One region of the Shinella sp. AETb1-6 genome, then DNA from elsewhere that is predicted to be linked to it. Evidence: riboswitches for the same ligand, from Rfam matches in the RefSeq annotation. Region 1 holds a riboswitch; each other region holds the start of a gene.
The links. Region 1 has a riboswitch for cobalamin ahead of bluB (5,6-dimethylbenzimidazole synthase). Riboswitches for the same ligand answer to the same signal wherever they lie in the genome.
Positions count from the first base shown of each region.

Region 2: linked by a shared signal. The riboswitch ahead of GR158_RS00765 (CbtB domain-containing protein) and the one ahead of bluB (5,6-dimethylbenzimidazole synthase) in region 1 are both predicted to bind cobalamin.
Region 3: linked by a shared signal. The riboswitch ahead of fdhA (formaldehyde dehydrogenase, glutathione-independent) and the one ahead of bluB (5,6-dimethylbenzimidazole synthase) in region 1 are both predicted to bind cobalamin.
Region 4: linked by a shared signal. The riboswitch ahead of GR158_RS16255 (hypothetical protein) and the one ahead of bluB (5,6-dimethylbenzimidazole synthase) in region 1 are both predicted to bind cobalamin.

Region 1 is NZ_WUMM01000001.1:42,784-47,984, forward strand. It holds gene GR158_RS00170 (DUF2865 domain-containing protein) at 1-95, shown strand, start outside; gene bluB (5,6-dimethylbenzimidazole synthase) at 88-774, opposite strand; cobalamin riboswitch at 819-1,034, opposite strand; gene GR158_RS00180 (NAD+ synthase) at 1,107-2,786, opposite strand; gene GR158_RS00185 (LTA synthase family protein) at 3,067-4,995, shown strand; gene GR158_RS00190 (DUF1003 domain-containing protein) at 5,051-5,201, shown strand, end outside.
Region 2 is NZ_WUMM01000001.1:162,491-167,691, forward strand. It holds gene cobW (cobalamin biosynthesis protein CobW) at 1-397, opposite strand, end outside; gene cobU (bifunctional adenosylcobinamide kinase/adenosylcobinamide-phosphate guanylyltransferase) at 401-925, opposite strand; gene GR158_RS00760 (CbtA family protein) at 927-1,712, opposite strand; gene GR158_RS00765 (CbtB domain-containing protein) at 1,725-1,901, opposite strand; cobalamin riboswitch at 1,948-2,314, opposite strand; gene GR158_RS00770 (peptidoglycan-binding protein) at 2,393-4,030, opposite strand; gene GR158_RS00775 (cobyric acid synthase) at 4,184-5,201, opposite strand, start outside.
Region 3 is NZ_WUMM01000004.1:247,274-252,474, forward strand. It holds gene nrdE (class 1b ribonucleoside-diphosphate reductase subunit alpha) at 1-1,795, shown strand, start outside; gene nrdF (class 1b ribonucleoside-diphosphate reductase subunit beta) at 1,810-2,799, shown strand; cobalamin riboswitch at 2,882-3,084, shown strand; gene fdhA (formaldehyde dehydrogenase, glutathione-independent) at 3,265-4,455, shown strand; gene GR158_RS08960 (hypothetical protein) at 4,542-5,201, shown strand, end outside.
Region 4 is NZ_WUMM01000008.1:213,931-219,131, forward strand. It holds gene metH (methionine synthase) at 1-3,095, opposite strand, end outside; gene GR158_RS16255 (hypothetical protein) at 3,177-3,392, opposite strand; cobalamin riboswitch at 3,488-3,716, opposite strand; gene GR158_RS16260 (GH36-type glycosyl hydrolase domain-containing protein) at 4,121-5,201, shown strand, end outside.

The DNA of each region.
Region 1 (5,201 bases):
CCAAGCAAAAGGTGCGCACGGTCGGCCCGGCCTTCCTGCCGGAAAACGAATCCGCGATCGACCTCGGCCGCCCGGCCGGTGCCGACGTCAACTGACGTCCGGCCAGCGCTCCTCGAAGACCAGTTCCTCCAGCGGCAGGCGCTGCCGCCAGCCCTTCACGGCCAGCTCCGGTTCACCATAGAGCTGATCGACGAAACCGACGCACAGCCAGGCGACGATCTCGATATGGTCAGGAATGCCGAGGATCGCGCGGATATCGCTATCGTGAAAGATGCTGACCCAGCCGACGCCCACCCCTTCCGCCCGCGCCGCAAGCCAGAGGTTCTGCACGGCACAGACGGTGGAATAGACATCCATGCGCGGATTGTGCGTTCGCCCCAGCACGACGGACCCTGCCCGTGTCGGATCGCAGGTCACGCAGATGGACAGCGGTGCCTTCAGGATGCCTTCGAGCTTCAGCGCGCGATAGCGTGCCTGCCGTTCGCCGGAAAACATCGCCTGCGCCTCGGCATTGGCTTTCAGGAAGGCCGCATGCACCGCCTGCCGGGTGGGCAGGTTACGCACGAGAAGGAAGTTCCACGGCTGCATGAAGCCGACCGACGGCGCATTGTGCGCCGCCTGCAACAGCCTGCGGACCAGATCGTCCGGCAAGGGATCGGGCAGGAACTGGTCGCGCACGTCGCGGCGTGTTTCGATGGCGCGGTAGACGGCCTGCCTCTCCTCACATGGAAAGGCATCCGCCCGGACCAGAGGGTCCCACGGTTCGGTTCGCATCGTCATCTCCCCAACAATGCGCAAAACCTGCCGCCGTCCGCGCGGTTCGGTCTATCTCGCCAGGCCGGTCTTCTGACTTCGGTTCACACGGCCTCGCCCTGCCTTCCCGGTTGAACAACCAGTGGCAAAACCCTGAATCGATTCAAGGTTTTATGGACAAGCCATCCCCGTCACAGCGTTGGGCACGTACCGGACCTGGGTTTCCCCGCACCGGTTTCCCGATTCTCCCGCAAGCGGGCACCTGACGGCCGGATTGTGCACGGCACGGCCGAACGATCAAGCCCGCAACACGAAATCTGCCGAAAGTCGCAAGCGGGCAGTCGCCCGTCTCGCTACCCCCGGTCGCGGAAGCGGTTGGTGATGGGGTAGCGACGGTCGCGGCCGAAGTTCTTGCGGGTGATCTTCACGCCGGGCGCCGACTGGCGGCGCTTGTATTCGGCGATATAGAGCAGGTGTTCGATCCGGTGGACGGTCGCCGCGTCGTGGCCGCGCGCCACGATCTCCTCCGTGCTCATCTCCAGCTCGACGAGGCATTCGAGGATGTCGTCGAGCACCGGATAGGGTGGCAGGGAATCCTGGTCGGTCTGGTTCGGCCGCAACTCTGCGGACGGCGCCTTGTCGATGATGTTGTGCGGGATCACCTCGCCGGTCGGGCCCAGCGCGCCCGGCGGCACATGCTGGTTGCGCCAGCGCGACAATGCGTAGACCTGCATCTTGTAGAGGTCCTTGATCGGGTTGAACCCGCCGTTCATGTCGCCGTAGAGCGTGGCATAACCAACCGACATTTCCGACTTGTTGCCCGTCGTGACCACCATCGAGCCGAACTTGTTCGAAATCGCCATCAGGATCGTGCCGCGCGTGCGGCTTTGCAGGTTTTCCTCGGTGATGCCTTCTTCCGTGCCCTCGAAGGTCTCCGACAGTGCCGAAAGGAAGCCGGTCACGGGCGCCTCGATCGGCACAATGTCGTAACGGCAGCCCAGCGCCTTCGCGCAATCGGCGGCGTCCTTGAGCGAATCCTCCGACGTGTAGCGGTATGGCAGCATCACGCAGCGCACGCGCTCCTCGCCCAGCGCATCGACGGCGATGGCTGCGCAGATCGCGGAATCGATGCCGCCGGACAGGCCGAGCACGACATTCTTGAAGCCGTTCTTGTTGACGTAGTCGCGGAAGCCGAGCAGGCAGGCGCGGTAATCCGCTTCCTCGCGCTCGGGAATGTGCGACACCGGGCCGCCGTCGCAGGCCCAGCCGTCGCCGTGCCGCTTCCACGTCGTGAGCGCGATGGTCTCCTCGAACTGGCTCATCTGGAAGGCCAGTGTCTTGTCGGCGTTGAAGGCGAAGCTCGCGCCGTCGAAGACAAGCTCATCCTGCCCGCCAAGCTGGTTGGCATAGAGGAGCGGCAGTCCGGTCTCGATGACCTGCTTCAGCACGACCTGGTGGCGGATATCGACCTTGCCGCGATAATAGGGCGAGCCGTTCGGCGACAGCAGGATTTCCGCGCCGCTTTCCGCCAGCGTCTCGCACACGCCGAGTTCGCCCCAGATGTCCTCGCAGATCGGAATGCCGAGGCGCACGCCGCGGAAGTTCACCGGTCCCGGCATCGCGCCCTGGTCGAAGACGCGCTTCTCGTCGAATTCACCATAGTTCGGCAGGTCCACCTTGTCGCGCACGGCGATGACCTTGCCCGCATCCAGAACGGCGATGGCATTGTAGCGGCCGGTCTCGTCCTGCCGCGGAAAACCGATGATGACGCCCGGGCCGCCATCCGCCGTGTCGGCGGCGAGATCCTCGACGGCGCGGTGGCAGGCCTTCAGAAAGGCCGGCTTCAGCACGAGATCCTCCGGCGGATAGCCGGAGATGAAGAGTTCCGTCAGCAAAAGCAGGTCGGCGCCCTGCGTTGCGGCGTCCGCACGCGCGGCGCGCGCCTTGGCCAGATTTCCGGCCACATCGCCAACCGTCGGGTTCAATTGCGCGACAGCAATGCGCAGCGTCGTCTTTTCAGTCTCGGAAGTCATCTCTGCGGACCCGTCTCCTCTTGTGTCCGATCGTGCAGCCGCACGCTCGGACGGTCGCAAGCTCTTTAGAACATACCGCGCACTTTTGGAATGAACAGCCGCACCGATTGAAAACAACGGGATGCAAACCCGGTTCGCCCGCATGCGGCGCTCCACCATTGCTGCGCGGCAACAGACTGAACCAAAGCGTATGGGCAACGTTAAAGGAAGCGTTCATCTCCTGTTCAAGATGACATCCATATGACAGAGAGACGAAAGTTTTGTGAAATCGGAGAAGGCCTTGGCCCTGTTAACGACCGCAGCGGTGGCAGTCGAAGCCACGGAGAAACGCACCGACAGGATAGGCTTTCTCACGCGCCATGCCAAGACGCTGGCGGTTTTTCGGTCGCTCACCGTGTCGGGCATCCTGGCGCTCGCAACCGTCGTCGCCATCGAGCTCATCACGCGCGGTTCCGTCCAGCAGACCTATGCCTACCTCACCAATCTCCAGCAGCCCGGCTGGACGACGACGGGCGTGTTCTTCCTGCTCTATCTCGCACTGGATGCGCTGATCGGGCGGCAGCACAAGGCCGTGCTGCTGGTCTCGCCGCTCGTTATCCTGATGGGCGTGATTTCGCAGCAGAAACAGGTCTTCCTTACAGATCCTCTCTACCCGACCGACCTGCTGTTCGGGCGCCAGATCCTCGAACTGATGCCCGTGCTGGTGCAGGACCGTCCGTGGACGGCGGCTGCCCTTGCGCTTGCCGTCGCGGTAGGCATGGCCGGCCTCATCGCCCTGTGGATCTTCGCCTGGCGCCGCTTCCGTCCGCTGACCCGCAAGGAACGCCTGGCGCGCCTGGCGCTTGCGGTGCCGCTGCTGGCCGGCTTCGCCTCCATCATGGATTACAACGAGTTCTCCTGGATGCGTGACCGCCTGAAAGTCTTCCCCATCATGTGGGATCAGGCGGAGAACTATCGCCACAACGGCTTCATGATGGCCTTTGCCATCAACCTGCCCATGGCCAATGTGCAGGCCCCCGCGGGCTACATGGTCGATGCCATCGACAAGATTCCATCCAAACCTCTGCCTGCCGGCACCTCCCATCGCACGAAGCCCGACGTCATCGTCGTCATGAGCGAGTCGCTCTGGGATCCGACACGGCTGGAAACCGTGAAGCTTTCCGCCGACCCGATGCCGGTCATCCGCGAAAACGAGGGCGGCAACGTCTTCTCGCCGGAATTCGGCGGCCTCACCGCCAATGTCGAATTCGAGGCGCTGACGGGCTTCTCCAACGCCTTCCTGCCCACGGGCAGCATTCCCTACCAGCAGTATATCCGCAAGCCGATCCCGTCGCTCGCCACCTTCTTCCGAGCCGAAGGGTATACGGCGCGCGCCATCCATCCGTTCTCGGGCTGGTTCTGGAACCGCTCCAGCGTCTACAAGGCCTTCGGTTTCGAGACCTTCAAGGATGCCGACAAGATGCCGCCTTTGGCCAAGCGTGGCAACTTCACATCCGACGAGGCGCTGACGAAGGAAATCATCCGTCAGGCCGATATGCAGGAAGACCCGTTCTTCTTTTTTACCGTCACGCTCCAGGGCCATGGCCCCTATGATGACGGCCGTTACGCGAAGACCGATATCGGTGTCGAGGGCACGCTCGATCCGCGCAGCGAGCGCATGCTGGCAAGCTATGCCCAGGGTGTGAAGGAAGCCGACGACAGCCTCAAGATGTTGATGGACTGGGCAAAGGAACGCGACCGCGAAACGATCATCGTCGTCTTCGGCGATCATCTTCCACCGCTCAACACCGTCTACCAGAATTCCGGCTACATGAAGGGCGTCACCGCCTCGCGTAAAGGTACGCCCGAACAGATGAAGAAGGAACACGAGACCCCGCTCGTCGTCTGGTCCAACAAGACCGGCGCCGAGAAGGATATCGGCACGATCAGCCCGGCGTTCCTCTCCTACTACATCCTCAAGGAAGCAGGCTTCGAGCACCCCTACTACACGGGCTTCCTCGGCGCCGTGCACGACAAGCTGCGCGTCATCGACCGCTACATGCTGATCGATGCGAAGGGCAAGGCGACGACGGACTGGTCGCGCAAGAAGACGATCGACCCGCTGGTGCGCGATTTCCGCTTCCTGCAGCACGACATCATGTTCGGCAAGCAATACGGTCTGGAACGCTTCTTCGATTCCCATGCGGAACTGATGAGCGCGGGCTACTGATTTTCGCCGGAAAAGCGCTAGGTTAGGCTTCGATTCGCTTTCCCGGAGCCGCCCCATGAAAACGCTAGACGATGCCGCGCAGGTCCTCTTCGGCAAGCCCGCCGAGGAGCTGGACGAGACCGAACGCCAGGTCCTTATGAATTCGCGCGCCGGGCGCATCCTCGCCGAGGATACCAACGCGGCCTACGAGTCCAAACAATCGCTCG
Region 2 (5,201 bases), 120 kb from region 1:
CCACGGTGATGACACCGTCGACCGTCACCTGCGTCTTGATTTCCGGCCAGTTGAAGGCGGCGACGAGCGGCTGCGGCAGGGCAAGGCCGGAGGTCTCGATGACGATATGGTCCGGGCGGTTCTCCCGCTCCAGCAGCTTCGACATGGTGGGGATGAAGTCGTCGGCCACGGTGCAGCAGATGCAGCCGTTGGTGAGCTCGATGATATCGTCCTCGGTGCAGGCTTCCGCGCCGCAGCCCTTCAGCACGTCCCCGTCGACGCCGAGATCGCCGAACTCGTTGATGATGAGCGCGATGCGCTTGCCGCCGGCATTCTGCAGGAGGTTGCGGATCATCGTCGTCTTGCCGGCCCCGAGGAAGCCGGTGATGACGGTGGCGGGGATCTTCTGTTGCAGCATGGCTCAACCCTTCATTTTCAGCGGCAGTCCTGCCGCAACGAAATACACTTCCGGTACGAGCGCCGCCACCTGCTGGTGGAGCCGCCCGGCATGGTCGCGAAAGTCGCGCGCCATGCGGTTTTCAGGCACGATGCCCAGGCCGACCTCGTTCGAAACGAAGACAAGACGGCCCGGCGCCTGTGCGATGGCCGACAGGAGGCCGGCGAATTCCTGCGCGATGTCGCGTTCCTCCAGCATCAGATTGGTGAGCCAGAGGGTCAGGCAATCCACGAGGACCGCACGGTCCGCACGCGCGACATCGGTTATCCGGGCCGCGAGCGCAAGCGGTTCCTCATGCGTTTGCCAGCCGTCGCCGCGGTCTTCCCGGTGCCTGGCGATGCGTTCACGCATCTCGTCATCCCAGGCGCGGCCGGTGGCGATATAATGACGCGAAAGGCCGGTCTCGGCGACCAGCCTTTCGGCAAAAGCGGATTTTCCGGAACGCGCACCGCCCAGAACCAGGACGGCTCCGGGCGATGTCAGCGTCATATCAGGCAGCCTTGGCGATCTTTTCGTTGGCAAAGCCCAGCGAAAGGCCGAGCACGATCCAGAAGAACAGCGTCGTGGCAAGGGCCGCGACGGCGAACTCCGCACCGAGAACGGCCGGAACCGCGCTGGAAATGTCCGACGGCTGCGGCGCGCCATAGACCTGCGGCGCGGCAATCAGCACCACCCCGGCGATCTTGGCCACGATGCCCGGCTTGAGGAACAGCAGGTAGAGCCCCGCCGCCGACAGCACGACCGCTGCAACCCACCAGATCTGACGCTGCGTCAGGTCCGCGGCCGGGAAGCCCGGCAGTTCCGGCGGCAGGCCGATGGCCGGCAGCATATGCACGGCAAGCCAGCCCGCAGCACCCCACAGCGCCCCGTTGGCGACCGTGATCGGATGGCCGGAGACAAGGCTGAAACCGGCAAGCAGCAGCGCGAAGCCTGCTCCCGTCACAAGGTTGGCCAGCAGCGTGCCGGAGAACCGGCTCATGCCGAACATGATGCCACCGTCTTCATGACCTTCGGCATCGTGGGCGTAGGCGACGGAGACAGGCGACAGGTAAGCTGCGACGTCGAGGACGACGGCGCCCAAGGATGAATGCTCATGCGTTGCGGCGGCGCCATCGGTGGACGGCGTGGTGCCTTCGGTGGCGGGGGCCGCCTCATCGCCTTCGAATTCTTCGGCGTGAAGGATGAGCGGCACGACGCGGGCCTCCTGGGCGGCCGTCATCAGGACGCCAGAGAAGAGCCCGGCCACCAGGGCGGCCAGGAGATAACGAACGATCATGTCAGAAACTCCTTAGTGGCAGGGAAAGCCGTAGGAGTGACGCGTATCGTGCGCGGTGTCGTGCAGCACGGCCGAATTGGCAAGGCCGGCGCCGAAGACGAGGAACCCGCCGAGCAGCAGCGCGAGAACGCCGGCGACAAGGCGATCGCTCGCGGAAAGCGTGATAGAAGACGTATTGGAAACAGCCATGACAACCTCCGTGCAGGCACCGGGGAAGCCCCTCCCCAGGTCGGGCGATATGCCCTCATTGGCTGGCAGGTCTCCTGGCTCGCAGCGTCCGGCGCATCAGCGCCTTCGGGCCACCCTCACCTTCCCAGGTCTCTTCACATCACGCAGGCGGACGATTCGTAGAAAAAGAGGCGTCCAGCCCCGGCTATCGTGATGCCACCCAGTGGCTTTTCCGGTCGGTGGGCGTTTCGCGCTTCAAGGACACCATTGCCCTCCCGCCCGCGAAATTCCTCCCTCCGGATGGGCGTCCCTCGCTGCTCTACAGTCGCGGGGTCGGCCGTGATTGCAGCGCCCTGATTGGGTCCGCCGCGTCACATTCCCATTTACTCACCGGTCCGTTTCCGGACCAGAGAACCATCCAATAGTCGGATGATTATGCCGCCGGCCGCCACAAGTCAATCGACAGCCAGCGGCATGGCCTGTGCCGAAAACGCCGGCCGGCCGTCGCAAACTCAATAGCCGGGGATGATCACCACGCCGCCGCGCCGGCGGTAGTAGCCGTCATCGCCGTAATAGGGGCCATCGTAATAGCCGTCGACCGGGCCTTCGAGCACATCGTATTCGCGCTGGTAGCGGCGCTCGCGGCTGGCCTGGCGTGCCTCGGCGAATTGCGCGGCCTGGCGCAGGGCAGCGAACTGCCGGCGTGAAAGATAGCCATCGGCGCGGTAGCCGGACGCACCCTGCCATGCGGCGATCGCCGCGCGGGTGCGCGGGCCGAAGACACCATCGGCGCCATAGGTGCTGTAGCCCAGCGCGCTCAGCCAGCGCTGCGCCTGGACGCGCGTCGAGCGCTCCATATAGGCTTCACGCGGATCGACGACGGGGCGCTCCTCGACCAGGCGCTCGGTTTCCACCTTCTGTGTCGGGGTGGTCGAAAGGGCGGCCATCCGTTCGCGCGCATCCGATGCATAGCGGCCGCGCGGATAGGCATCGAGATAGGCCTGGAAAGCCTGCCGCGAGCCGGCGACCACCGCCTTCTGGAAGGTGTCTTCCTCGCGCTTGGCCGCAGCGATCCTGTCGGCCTCCGCGCCGTCGCGCGTTGCCGTTGCCGGGCCACTGGTGGTGGCGCGCTTCTGGGCGGCCTCGGCCTCCTCGGCACGCTTCCTGGCCTCGGCGGCAAGGCGAGAGGCTTCGGCGGCCTTGGCCTCGGCTTCCGCCGCAGCCTTGGCGGCCTCCGCCTTCAGGCGCTCCAACTCGCGCGTCTTTTCCTCAGCCAGCTTGCGGGCGGCTGCCGCCTCCTGCTCCAGCCGGGTCTTTTCGGCAGCCGCGGCTTTTTCCGCTTCCAGCCGCTTGGCCTCTTCGGCACGGGCGGCCGCGGCTTCGGCAGCGCGGGCATTCGCCTCGGCCTCGGCGCGGGCCTTCTGGGCCGCGGCGGCCTCGTCGGCCTTGCGGCGCTCAGCCTCGGCCTGTACGCGCGCCGCCTCGTCCGCCTTGGCCTTTTCGGCTGCAGCGGCGGCTTCCTTCTTCACGCGTTCGGCTTCTGCAGCCTTCTCTGCCGCCAGCCTGCGTTCATCGGCCGCCTTCCTGTCCGCCTCCGCCTTGAGGCGGGCAGCTTCCTCTGCCCGCGCCTTTTCGGCGGCTGCGGCTTCGGCCTTCGCCTTTTCCTCGGCGGCGGCCTTTTCCGACGCAAGCTTGCTGGCCGCGGCAGCGGCCGCCTCGGCCTTCGCCGCTTCGGCTTTCGCCTTTTCGGCCTCGGCGGCCTTGCGGGCGTCCTCCGCCTTGGCCTTCTCCGCATCGGCAATGCGCTTGGCCTCTTCAGCCGCCTTCGCCTCCTCGGCCTTCGCCTTGGCGGCGGCATCGTCGGACGCCGTCGTCGCCGGCTTCGCATTGCCCGCGGCCTTCAATTCGGCGATACGCAGACGCGCCATCGAGGCGAACGTGCCGTTGGGATACTGTTTCAGGTAGTTTTCAAACTGCGTGACATCGCTGCCGGAAGACGCTTTCTGCCAGAAGGCGAATTCCTCCTCCCAGCGCTTGCCGGCATTGGTGGTTTCCTTGGCCGTCTGGGCGAAGGCAGCCAGCGGGAAACCGGCGAGCGACAGCCCGACAAGGCCCACCAGAACAGATCGAGCAAGAGGTCCAGAACCCATCAAATCACCCTTTCGGATCGCACAACGGCGTCGGCACCCGCAGAGCGGGCATGATAGTGTCCCTCCTTACACCGAAATCAGGCGCAACTTTGGTGCGGCCGCGACCGACAGTGGAGAAACCCGATGGCTGAACGTTTCAGGCCGGCAGTTTAATCAGCGGATGCCCATAAGGCTGTCGAGCCAGCGCGGATCCAGCACGGCCGCAAGCTCGGCCGCCACGCCGTCGAGTGCCGCATCGACGCCGGCCCGGTAATCGAAACCGCCGCCCTCGATGCCGAAATCCGCAAGCAGCTGCGCCCGGTAGGCATCGCTCGAAAGCAGGCCGTGCAGATAGGTTCCCATCACGCGGCCATCCGGCGAGACCGCGCCGTCCGGCCGGCCGTCTATGCTGACGGAGGGACGCAACGCATCCGGCCCCGTGGTGCGGCCGAGGTGGATCTCGTAGCCTTCGAGCGGCACATCATATTGCAGGGAGCGGGCGTCGCTGTTGCGCACGGTCTTCTCCGGCGCCATTTCCGTCTCGACCGCAAGCAGCCCGAGCCCTTCGACCTCCCGCTCGCCGCCTTCGATGCCGAGTGGATCGGTCACGCGGCGGCCGAGCATCTGATACCCGCCGCAAATGCCGATGACGCGGCCGCCGCGGCGCATATGAAAGGAAAGATCCCGGTCCCAACCTGCGGCGCGGAAATCGCGGAGGTCCGAAATGGTGGATTTCGAGCCCGGAAGGACGACAAGGCCGGCATCGGCCGGCAGCGCCTCCCCCGGCCGAACGAAAACGAGATCGACCTGCGGTTCAGCCTTCAAGGGGTCGAGATCGTCGAAATTGGCGATGCGCGGCAGCACGGGCACGGCGACCTTGAGCGCCCCGCCGCCGCCCTTCGCCAGACGCTCCAGCACGACGGAATCCTCTGCCGGCAGGCGCGCGGCATCCTTCAGCCAGGGCACGACACCGAAACATGGCCAGTCGGTGAAGCGGCCGATTTCGGCAATGCCGCTGTCGAACAGCGTGACATCGCCCCGGAACTTGTTGATCAGATAGCCGGTGACCATGCGCCGGTCCTCGTCCGGCAGAATGGCGTGGGTTCCCACCAGCGAGGCGATGACGCCGCCGCGATCGATATCGCCCACCAGGACGACCGGCACGCCGGCCCGGGTGGCGAACCCCATATTG
Region 3 (5,201 bases), on a different contig from region 1:
CGACGGGAAACGCTACCTCGAGCGCTACGAGGACCGCGTCTGCATGGTGGCGCTTGCACTGGCGCGCGGCAACGAGGCGCTTGCCCGCGACCTCGTCGACGAGATCATTTCCGGCCGCTTCCAGCCGGCGACGCCGACCTTCCTCAATGCCGGCAAGAAGCAGCGCGGCGAACTCGTCTCGTGCTTCCTGCTGCGCATCGAGGACAACATGGAAAGCATCGGCCGCGCGATCAATTCGGCGCTCCAGCTTTCCAAGCGCGGCGGCGGGGTGGCGCTGTCGCTCACCAACCTTCGCGAAATGGGCGCGCCGATCAAGCAGATCGAGAACCAGTCCTCCGGCGTCATCCCGGTCATGAAGCTGCTGGAGGATAGTTTCTCCTACGCCAACCAGCTCGGTGCGCGGCAGGGCGCCGGCGCCGTCTATCTCAACGCCCACCACCCCGACATCATGCGCTTCCTCGATACCAAGCGCGAGAATGCGGATGAGAAGATCCGCATCAAGACGCTGTCGCTCGGTGTCGTCATCCCCGACATCACCTTCGAACTGGCGAAGAACAACGAGGATATGTATCTCTTCTCGCCGCATGACGTGGAACGCGTCTACGGCGTCGCCTTCTCCGAGATTTCGGTCACCGAAAAATACCGCGAGATGGTCGAGGACAGCCGCATCAAGAAGAAGAAGATCAAGGCGCGCGATTTCTTCCAGATCATCGCCGAGATCCAGTTCGAGAGCGGCTATCCCTACATCATGTTCGAGGACACGGTGAACCGGGCGAACCCGATCGCCGGCCGCATCTCCATGAGCAATCTCTGCTCGGAAATCCTGCAGGTGAGCGAGCCGAGCGCGTTCAACGCCGATCTCTCCTATGCGAAGATGGGCAAGGACATTTCCTGCAATCTCGGCTCGCTCAACATCGCGGCCGCGATGGATTCGCCGGATTTCGGCCGGACCATCGAGACCTCGATCCGGGCGCTCACGGCCGTCTCCGAGATGAGCCACATCTCGTCCGTTCCCTCCGTGGAAAAGGGCAACGACGACAGCCACGCCATCGGGCTCGGCCAGATGAACCTGCACGGCTATCTCGCCCGCGAGCGCATCTTCTACGGCTCGGAGGAAGGCGTCGATTTCACCAATATCTACTTCTACACGGTGACCTACCACGCCCTCCGCGCCTCCAACCGGCTGGCCGTCGAGAAGGGCATGAGCTTCAAGGGTTTCGAGAACTCGAAATATGCCTCGGGCGAATATTTCGACAAATATACCGGGCAGGAATGGCTGCCGGCGACGGAGAAGGTGCGCGGCATCTTCGAAGAGGCCGGCATCCATATCCCCACGCAGCAGGACTGGCTGGAGCTGAAGGCGGCCGTCATGGACGGCGGGCTCTACAACCAGAACCTCCAGGCGGTGCCGCCGACCGGCTCGATCTCCTATATCAACCACTCGACCTCCTCGATCCATCCGATCGTCTCGAAGATCGAGATCCGCAAGGAAGGCAAGATCGGCCGCGTCTACTACCCCGCCGCCTTCATGACCAACGACAACCTGGACTATTACCAGGACGCCTACGAGATCGGCCCGGAAAAGATCATCGACACCTATGCGGCGGCCACCCAGCATGTCGACCAGGGCCTGTCGCTGACGCTGTTCTTCCGCGACACGGCAACGACGCGCGATATCAACCGGGCGCAGATCTACGCCTGGAAGAAGGGCATCAAGACCATCTATTACATCCGCCTTCGCCAGATGGCGCTGTCCGGCACGGAAGTGCAGGGCTGTGTCTCGTGCGCGCTGTGATTTCGGGGAAGACCATGAATATCCAAGTGAAGACCAAGGCCCCGAAGGCCGCCGCCGCGGTGCGCGCCATCAACTGGAACCGCATCGAGGACGACAAGGACCTGGAGGTCTGGAACCGCCTGACGGGCAATTTCTGGCTGCCGGAAAAGGTGCCGCTGTCCAACGACATTCCCTCCTGGGCGACGCTGAAGCCGGAGGAGCAGAAGCTCACCATCCGCGTCTTCACCGGGCTCACCCTGCTCGACACGATCCAGAACGGCGTCGGCTCCGTCCGGCTGATGGAGGATGCGGCCACGCCGCATGAAGAGGCGGTTCTGTCCAACATCTCCTTCATGGAGGCCGTGCACGCGCGCTCCTATTCCTCTATCTTCTCGACGCTCTGCCTGACGCCCGATGTGGACGACGCCTATCGCTGGTCGGAGGAAAACGAGTTCCTGCAACGGAAATCGGCGCTCATCATGGAGCAGTACGCGTCCGCCGATCCCTTGAAGAAGAAGGTCGCTTCCGTCTTCCTCGAAAGCTTCCTGTTCTATTCCGGCTTCTATCTGCCGATGTACTGGTCGAGCCGGGCGAAGCTCACCAACACCGCCGACATGATCCGCCTCATCATCCGCGACGAGGCCGTGCACGGCTATTACATCGGCTACAAGTTCCAGCGCGCCACCGAGCGCCTGAGCGCTGAGAAGCAGCAGGAAATCAAGGACTTTGCCTTCGATCTGCTGCTGGAGCTCTACGACAACGAGGCCCGCTATACCGAGGAGCTCTATGACGGCGTCGGCCTCAGCGAGGACGTCAAGAAGTTCCTGCACTACAATGCCAACAAGGCGCTGATGAACCTCGGCTACGAGGCGCTGTTCCCGCCCGAGGCCTGCAAGGTCAATCCGGCGATCCTCTCGGCGCTGTCGCCGAACGCCGACGAGAACCACGACTTCTTCTCCGGCTCCGGCTCGTCCTATGTCATCGGCAAGGCGGTCGCGACCGAGGATGACGACTGGGATTTCTGAGCCCCGGGATGTCCTTCGGCGGCGTGTCGCTCGGGGCGCCGTCGATGTCGTATTCCCGAGGGTCCTTTGGCCTGCCAGATGATTTGCTGGGTGCGTACAGGGTGCCGTCCCGGCCATGCCGGGATGGATAATTGGGAAGCCGGTCGAATACCGGCGCTGCCCCCGCAACGGTAGCGGAACGAAAGCTCCGGCAGAGACCACTGGCTATCAGGCCGGGAAGGTGCCGGCAGCGTCCGAAAGGACAGTTCCGAAGCCCGGAAACCAGCCCTGGAACGATGACTCGGCCGATTGCGGTGGGCGATCGAGAGGTGAACGGCGTCCTCTCGATAGGCCCGTTTCCTTCTCCTCTCCATCCTTCGTCGAGCGACGTTCCGCGCTCCGCCGCTTGGCGTGCGCGGTCGTTCCGAGAGGATCCGGCGCGCGCCAGGCGGGCCGGACGAGGCAAAACCCAGGAGGAGACAGAACATGAGCAGGAACAGAGGCGTCGTCTATATGCGACCCGGCAAGGTCGAGGTCCGCGACATCGACGACCCGAAGCTGGAGGCCCCCGATGGCCGCCGTATCGAACACGGCGTGATCCTCAAGGTCATCTCGACGAATATCTGCGGCTCCGACCAGCACATGGTGCGCGGCCGCACGACGGCCATGCCCGGCCTCGTCCTCGGCCACGAAATCACCGGCGAGGTCATCGAGAAGGGCATCGACGTCGAGATGCTCCAAATCGGCGACATCGTCTCGGTGCCGTTCAACGTGGCCTGCGGGCGCTGCCGTTGCTGCAAGTCGCAGGACACCGGCGTGTGCCTCACCGTCAATCCCGCGCGTGCCGGCGGCGCATACGGTTATGTCGACATGGGCGGCTGGATCGGCGGCCAGGCCCGCTACGTCACCATCCCCTATGCCGATTTCAACCTGTTGAAGTTCCCGGACCGCGACAAGGCCATGTCGAAGATCCGCGACCTCACCATGCTCTCCGATATCTTGCCGACGGGCTTCCACGGGGCGGTCAAGGCGGGTGTCGGCGTCGGCTCGACGGTCTATGTGGCCGGTGCCGGCCCGGTCGGGCTTGCGGCGGCCGCGTCCGCGCGCATTCTCGGCGCGGCGGTCGTGATGATCGGCGACTTCAACAAGGACCGTCTGGCCCATGCCGCCCGGGTGGGTTTCGAGCCGATCGACCTCTCCAAGAGCGATCGCCTCGGTGACATGATCGCCGAGGTCGTGGGCACGAACGAGGTGGACAGCGCCATCGACGCCGTCGGCTTCGAGGCGCGCGGCCATGCGGGCGGCGAGCAGCCGGCCATCGTGCTGAACCAGATGATGGAGATCACCCGCGCCGCCGGCTCGATCGGCATTCCCGGGCTCTATGTCACGGAAGATCCGGGCGCCGTCGACAGCGCGGCCAAGCAGGGCAGCCTGTCGCTGCGCTTCGGCCTCGGCTGGGCGAAGGCGCAGTCCTTCCACACCGGCCAGACGCCTGTTCTCAAGTACAACCGGCAACTCATGCAGGCCATCCTGCACGATCGCCTGCCCATCGCCGATATCGTCAACGCGAAGATCATCGCACTCGACGATGCAGTCCAGGGCTACGAGAGCTTCGACCAGGGCGCGGCGACCAAGTTCGTGCTCGACCCGCATGGCGACCTGCTGAAGGCCGCCTGACAAACCGGCCGCGCCGGCTGTAGAAGGCCGGCGCGGTCCACGCCGCCGATGCAACGCCGCGGCGTTCAATCGAGACGGAGGAAACCATGGCGGATATCAGGGATGTCCTGATCGATCATCTCATCGACCGGCGGGCCGGGTGGAGCATGGGGTCTTACGGCGCCGTCGCGGAATTTCACCAGGACCCGGGCGAATATCTGCAGGCCGATGCGCCGACGCTCTTCGTGCGCGCCACGCCGCGTGGCGCCATCCGGCTCGATGCCGATACGGTCGGGCAGATCGTGCCCGTCGCCTATGAGGCGCTGAGCTGCCGCCCGCAGCGCTGGAGCCACGGCGTGGCGCTCTGCCTGCCGCAGCGCGACGCGGCGATGAACGGCCGCAAGGCGCTGACCGAACTCGGCCCCGACACGGAGGCCGTGCGCGTGACGGACCGGGCCGCCATCCTCTTCGATCTCGGCCTTGCCCTGCCGCAATGCGATTTCTGCATCCGCACCGACGATCCGGCCCTTCTCGCCATCCTGCGCGCCGAGATCGGCCGCAGCCTGTTCGATCCGCACAATCCGGCGACGGCGGCCATCCAGAAGGCACACCCGCATCGTGTCGCGCTGACCCGCCTCGGCCGCATCGAGGTCTTCCAGAAGATCGGCGGCCCGGATACGGGCGGTGTCTCGCCGCCGGGACCGCACACCCATCTCCTGCCGCACCTCATCCGCTCGCGGCGCACCCATTCGGCCAACACGCCGATC
Region 4 (5,201 bases), on a different contig from region 1:
GCCGGCCAGAAGCCGACGACGGCCTTCGGCGTGAACCACTTTTCCGAAATGATCTTCTCCAGCATCGCCTGCGCATCGGCAAACAGCTGGCGGGCGGCAGGCCCCTGCTTCTCGTCGTCGAGGATCTTCGGATAGACGCCCTTCAGCTCCCAGGTCTGGAAGAACGGCGTCCAGTCGATATAGCGGGCGAGGTCCGCGAGGTCCCAATCCTGCCAGACGCGGGTGCCGAGGAAGGAGGGCGTCTTCGGCTGGTAGGCCGACCAGTCGGCCTTGAACGCGTTGTCGCGCGCCTTGGCGATGGGCAGGCGCTGCTTTTCGGCCTCGCTGCGGGCATGGGCGTCGGCCACCTTGCGGTACTCCGCCTGAAGGGTCTCGACATAGCCCGGCTTCATGTCGGCGGAGAGCAGGCTGCCGACGACGCCGACGGCGCGGCTGGCATCGGTGACATAGACCGCCTGGCCGCGATCGTAGCGCGGATGGATCTTGACGGCGGTGTGCACGCGGCTCGTCGTGGCGCCACCGATGAGGAGGGGAATGTCGAAGCCTTCGCGCTCCATCTCCGCGGCGACATGCACCATCTCGTCGAGCGAGGGGGTGATGAGGCCGGAGAGGCCGATGATATCGACCTTTTCGGCTTTGGCCGTCTCAAGAATCTTCGTCGCGGGCACCATGACGCCGAGGTCGATGATCTCGTAGTTGTTGCAGGCGAGCACGACGCCGACAATGTTCTTGCCGATGTCGTGCACGTCGCCCTTGACGGTCGCCATCAGGATTTTTCCCGCAGTCTGGCGTTCGCCGCTGCCGCCGTTGGCGAGCTTTTCGGCTTCCATGTAGGGCAGGAGCACGGCGACGGCCTGCTTCATCACGCGGGCGGACTTCACGACCTGCGGCAGGAACATCTTGCCCGCGCCGAACAGGTCGCCGACCACGTTCATGCCGGCCATCAGCGGTCCTTCGATGACGTGCAGCGGGCGCTCGGCGTTCTGTCGCGCCTCTTCCGTGTCCTCTTCGACGAATTCGGTGATGCCGTTGACCAGCGCATGTTCCAGCCGCTTTTCGACCGGCCATTCGCGCCAGGCGAGATCGCGTTCCTTGGCTTCCTTGCCCGCCGCGCCCTTGAAGCGTTCGGCGATGTCGAGCAGGCGTTCGGTGGCGGTGCCGCCGGCCTTCGGCTGGCGGTTCAGCACCACGTCCTCGCAGGCCTCGCGCAGGTCCGGTTCGATCGTGTCGTAGACGGCGAGCTGGCCGGCATTCACGATGCCCATGTCCATGCCGGCCTGGATGGCGTGGTAGAGGAAGACCGCGTGCATCGCCTCACGCACCGGCTCGTTGCCGCGGAAGGAGAAGGAGAGGTTGGACACGCCGCCCGAGATATGGACATGCGGCAGCGTGCGCGTGATCTCGGCCGTCGCCTCGATGAAGTCGACACCGTAATTGTCGTGCTCCTCGATGCCCGTCGCCACGGCGAAGATGTTGGGGTCGAAGACGATATCCTCGGGTGCGAGGCCGGCAACCTCCGTCAGCAGCCTGTAGGCGCGCGTGCAGATTTCCACCTTGCGCGCCCTGGTGTCGGCCTGTCCGGTCTCGTCGAAGGCCATCACCACGACGGCCGCACCATAGGCGCGCACGAGCCTGGCGTGGTGCAGGAAGGCTTCCTCGCCTTCCTTCAGCGAGATGGAATTGACCAGCGGCTTGCCCTGCACGCATTTCAGGCCGGCCTCGATCACCTCCCATTTGGAACTGTCGATCATGACGGGCACGCGGGCGATATCCGGCTCGGCGGCGATGAGGTTGAGGTACTCCACCATCGCCCTGCCGGAATCGATCAGGCCCTCGTCCATGTTGATGTCGATGATCTGGGCGCCGTTCGCGACCTGATCGCGCGCGACATCAAGGGCGCTGGCATAGTCGCCGGCGGTGATGAGCTTGCGGAACTTGGCCGAACCCGTGACATTGGTGCGCTCGCCGACATTTACGAAGGGAATGGCGTCGGTCAGCGTGAAGGGTTCGAGACCGGACAGGCGCATATGGCGCGGGATATCGGGGATTTCGCGCGGCTTGTGGTGCGCGGCGGCGGCGGCGATGGCGCGGATATGAGCCGGCGTCGAGCCGCAGCAGCCGCCGACGATGTTGACCAGCCCGTCGCGCATGAAGTCTTCGATCTGGGCGGCCATTTCCTCCGGGCTTTCGTCATACTGGCCGAAGGCGTTGGGCAGGCCGGCATTCGGATAGGCGCAGACGAAGGTCTGCGCGACGGCGGAAATCTCGGCGAGATGGGCGCGCATGGCATTGGCACCGAGCGCGCAGTTGAGGCCGATGGAGAAGGGATCGGCATGGCGAACCGAATTCCAGAAGGCCTCCGGCGTCTGGCCGGAGAGCGTGCGGCCGGAGAGATCGGTGATCGTGCCTGATATCATGACGGGCAGGTGGATGCCCTTTTCCGCGTAGACCTCGTGCGTGGCGAAGATCGCCGCCTTGGCGTTCAGCGTGTCGAAGATCGTCTCGATCAGGATGATATCGGCGCCGCCGTCGATAAGGCCGCGCACCTGCTCGGCATAGGCGATGCGCAGGTCGTCGAAGGTCACGGCGCGATAGCCGGGATTGTTGACGTCGGGCGAGATGGAGGCGGTGCGGTTGGTCGGCCCCAGCGCGCCGGCCACGAAACGGCGCTTGCCGTCCTTCTGCTCGGCGCGCAGGCCCGCGCGGCGCGCAAGGCGGGCGCCGTCGCGGTTCAGCTCATAGACCATGTCCTCCATGCCGTAATCGGCCTGGGCGATCGTCGTGGAGGAAAACGTGTTGGTCTCGAGGATATCCGCACCGGCGAGCGCATAGCGATAATGGATGTCCTCGATGGCGCCCGGCTGGGTCAGCGTCAGCAGGTCGTTGTTGCCCTGCTGGTGGCAGGCGCAATCGCCGAAGCGCTCGCCGCGGAAATCGTCTTCCACCAGCTTCAGGGTCTGGATCTCGGTTCCCATCGCGCCGTCGAGCACGAGGATGCGTTCGCGCGCGGCGGCCTTGAGGGCGGCGAGGACCTCGCGTCCGTCGCGCGGTGGCTGTTCGGGGCCGAACAAGTCGTCCAGGTGGGAATTGGCCATGGAAGAACCCTCCGGTGCTGCATCTCGCACCGGAGATCACATAAAGATATCTTTATGTCAACATATGTTTTGTGCGCTCGCCTAGTGCAGCGGCCCGTCCGCGCCCGCCAGCGACGTGAACAGCGCCTTCAGCCGCGCGATATCAGGGTCGGGATTGTCGAGTCGTGCGAGCTTGTGCACTTCCTTCAGCGCCTCGGCGGCGAGGTCGGCGCCGCGCGGCTGCCAGAGAAGCCAGGAAATGAACACGGATTCCGGGTTGCCGGTGCCGGATGCCTGTTTTTCGGTGAGTTGAAACATGTCTTCCCCAATCGGATCATTGGGGGATGGCCGGACGCACGCTGCTTGTCGCCAATCCCTGGCATTGCAAGCGCACCCTTGGGACACCCCGCCCAGGTCGTTACAGCTATCAGGGCAGGTCTCCTGGCTTGCGGGTCGTCGCGTCTGTCTGGCCTTCCCGGTGCATGATACCAGTGGCGCGGAGCGACAGACGCTCGCCGCTTACAGTTGCGGGGGCAGCGCCGGTCTTGATGCCCAGGTCTTGATGTCCTGGGCCTCGCACCGGCTTCCCTCTTAGCCTCCGGACCGTTTTCGATTCGGAAGACCCTGATGCCGGCAACCTCGCGCCGCTTGGATATCAAGTCAATGGCAGGCGGCGCGCATTCGGGCGGGAACCTTTTTTATCCCCGTGCATTGTTTGTCCGCCTGCACCTCGCGCGGGCTCGTCTCCTGTTCAGGGTGCGCGATTCACCAAAACCGCAGATGAGGGTCCATGCTGCGCCATCCTGCCCTGTTGACAGGTTGCAAGTCTCTGTCCTTACGGCTAAAAAATGCCGTTTTCATGCACCACGCGGCGTGGATGACAAACAGCGTGTCGCTTGAGCCAAAATCGCATCTGGAGCGCCATGAGGGCGCGGTCGGGTGTCATGGCTGATCGCGACAGTAGAACGAAGCCCGCCCGCGAAAGACAATCCGGCGCAACGGCCGCTGCCGGGTGGCTCAACATGGCCGGTTCCAGAATCAGAGACATGTCCCTTCATACTACGCCGCAAGCCCCTTCGCGCGACGCCGATATCCGGCAGATCGACTATAACGACTCGATCCGCGCCACCTATCTCACGCTGGAGGAGCTCGCCGCCTGCGGCGAAGCGCTCGCCCGAGACAAGACGGCGGTGCTTCCGGGTTTCCGCCCCTTCGATTTCCGGGCACGGCACAAGGAAAACGAGAAGGAAATCTTCCGCGTCTATCAGGTCACGGCCAAGGACGTGGAGGCCGGCGCGCAGATTACGCCGGCGGCCGAGTGGCTGCTCGACAATTTCTATGTGATCGAGGAAGCGATCCAGGAAGTCCGTCGCGACTTCCCCCGCCGCTTCTACCGGCAGCTTCCCACCATGGAGATCGACGGCCAGCCCTTTCCGCGCACGCTGGCCCTGGCCTGGCTCTATGTCGCCCATACGCACAGCAGTGTCTCGCAGGAAAGCCTGACCGCCTTCGTACAGGGCTTCCAGACGGTGGATCCTTTGAAGATCGGCGAGCTCTGGGCCCTGCCGTCCTTCGTGCGCTTCGTGCTTCTGGAGAACCTGCGGCGTATTTCCAGCCGCGTCGAACGCTCGCGCAAGATGCGCCTCAAGGCCAACGACGTGGCCGACGAGCTCGTGCGCCTCAACGACGCGGAGAAGTCGATTGCGCATCTGCGCACCATCGAGAGCCTGACCGAGGACAACACCTTCGTCGTCCAGCTTCTCTACCGCCTGCGCGACGGCCTTCAGACATCGGGCGCGGTCATCCAGTGGCTGGAACGCAAGATCGAAAGCCGCGGCAGCGATCTGGAAGAGCTGATCGTGGCGGAAAACAACCGCCTGTCTTCCGGCAACGTGACGATGAGTTCGCTCATCAAGGGCCTGCGTACGATAGATGACGCGGAATGGCCGGTCTGGTTCGAGAGCGTCAGCCGCCTCGACGAGGCGCTGCGTCAGCGGTCGGACTACAGCGATCTGGATTTCGGCTCGCGCAACAAATACCGCAACACGATCGAGCGTTTCGCCCGCCGCTCCGGCAAGAGCGAGCTGGAGGTCACCGAAATCGCGCTCGCCATGACCGAGGAAGACG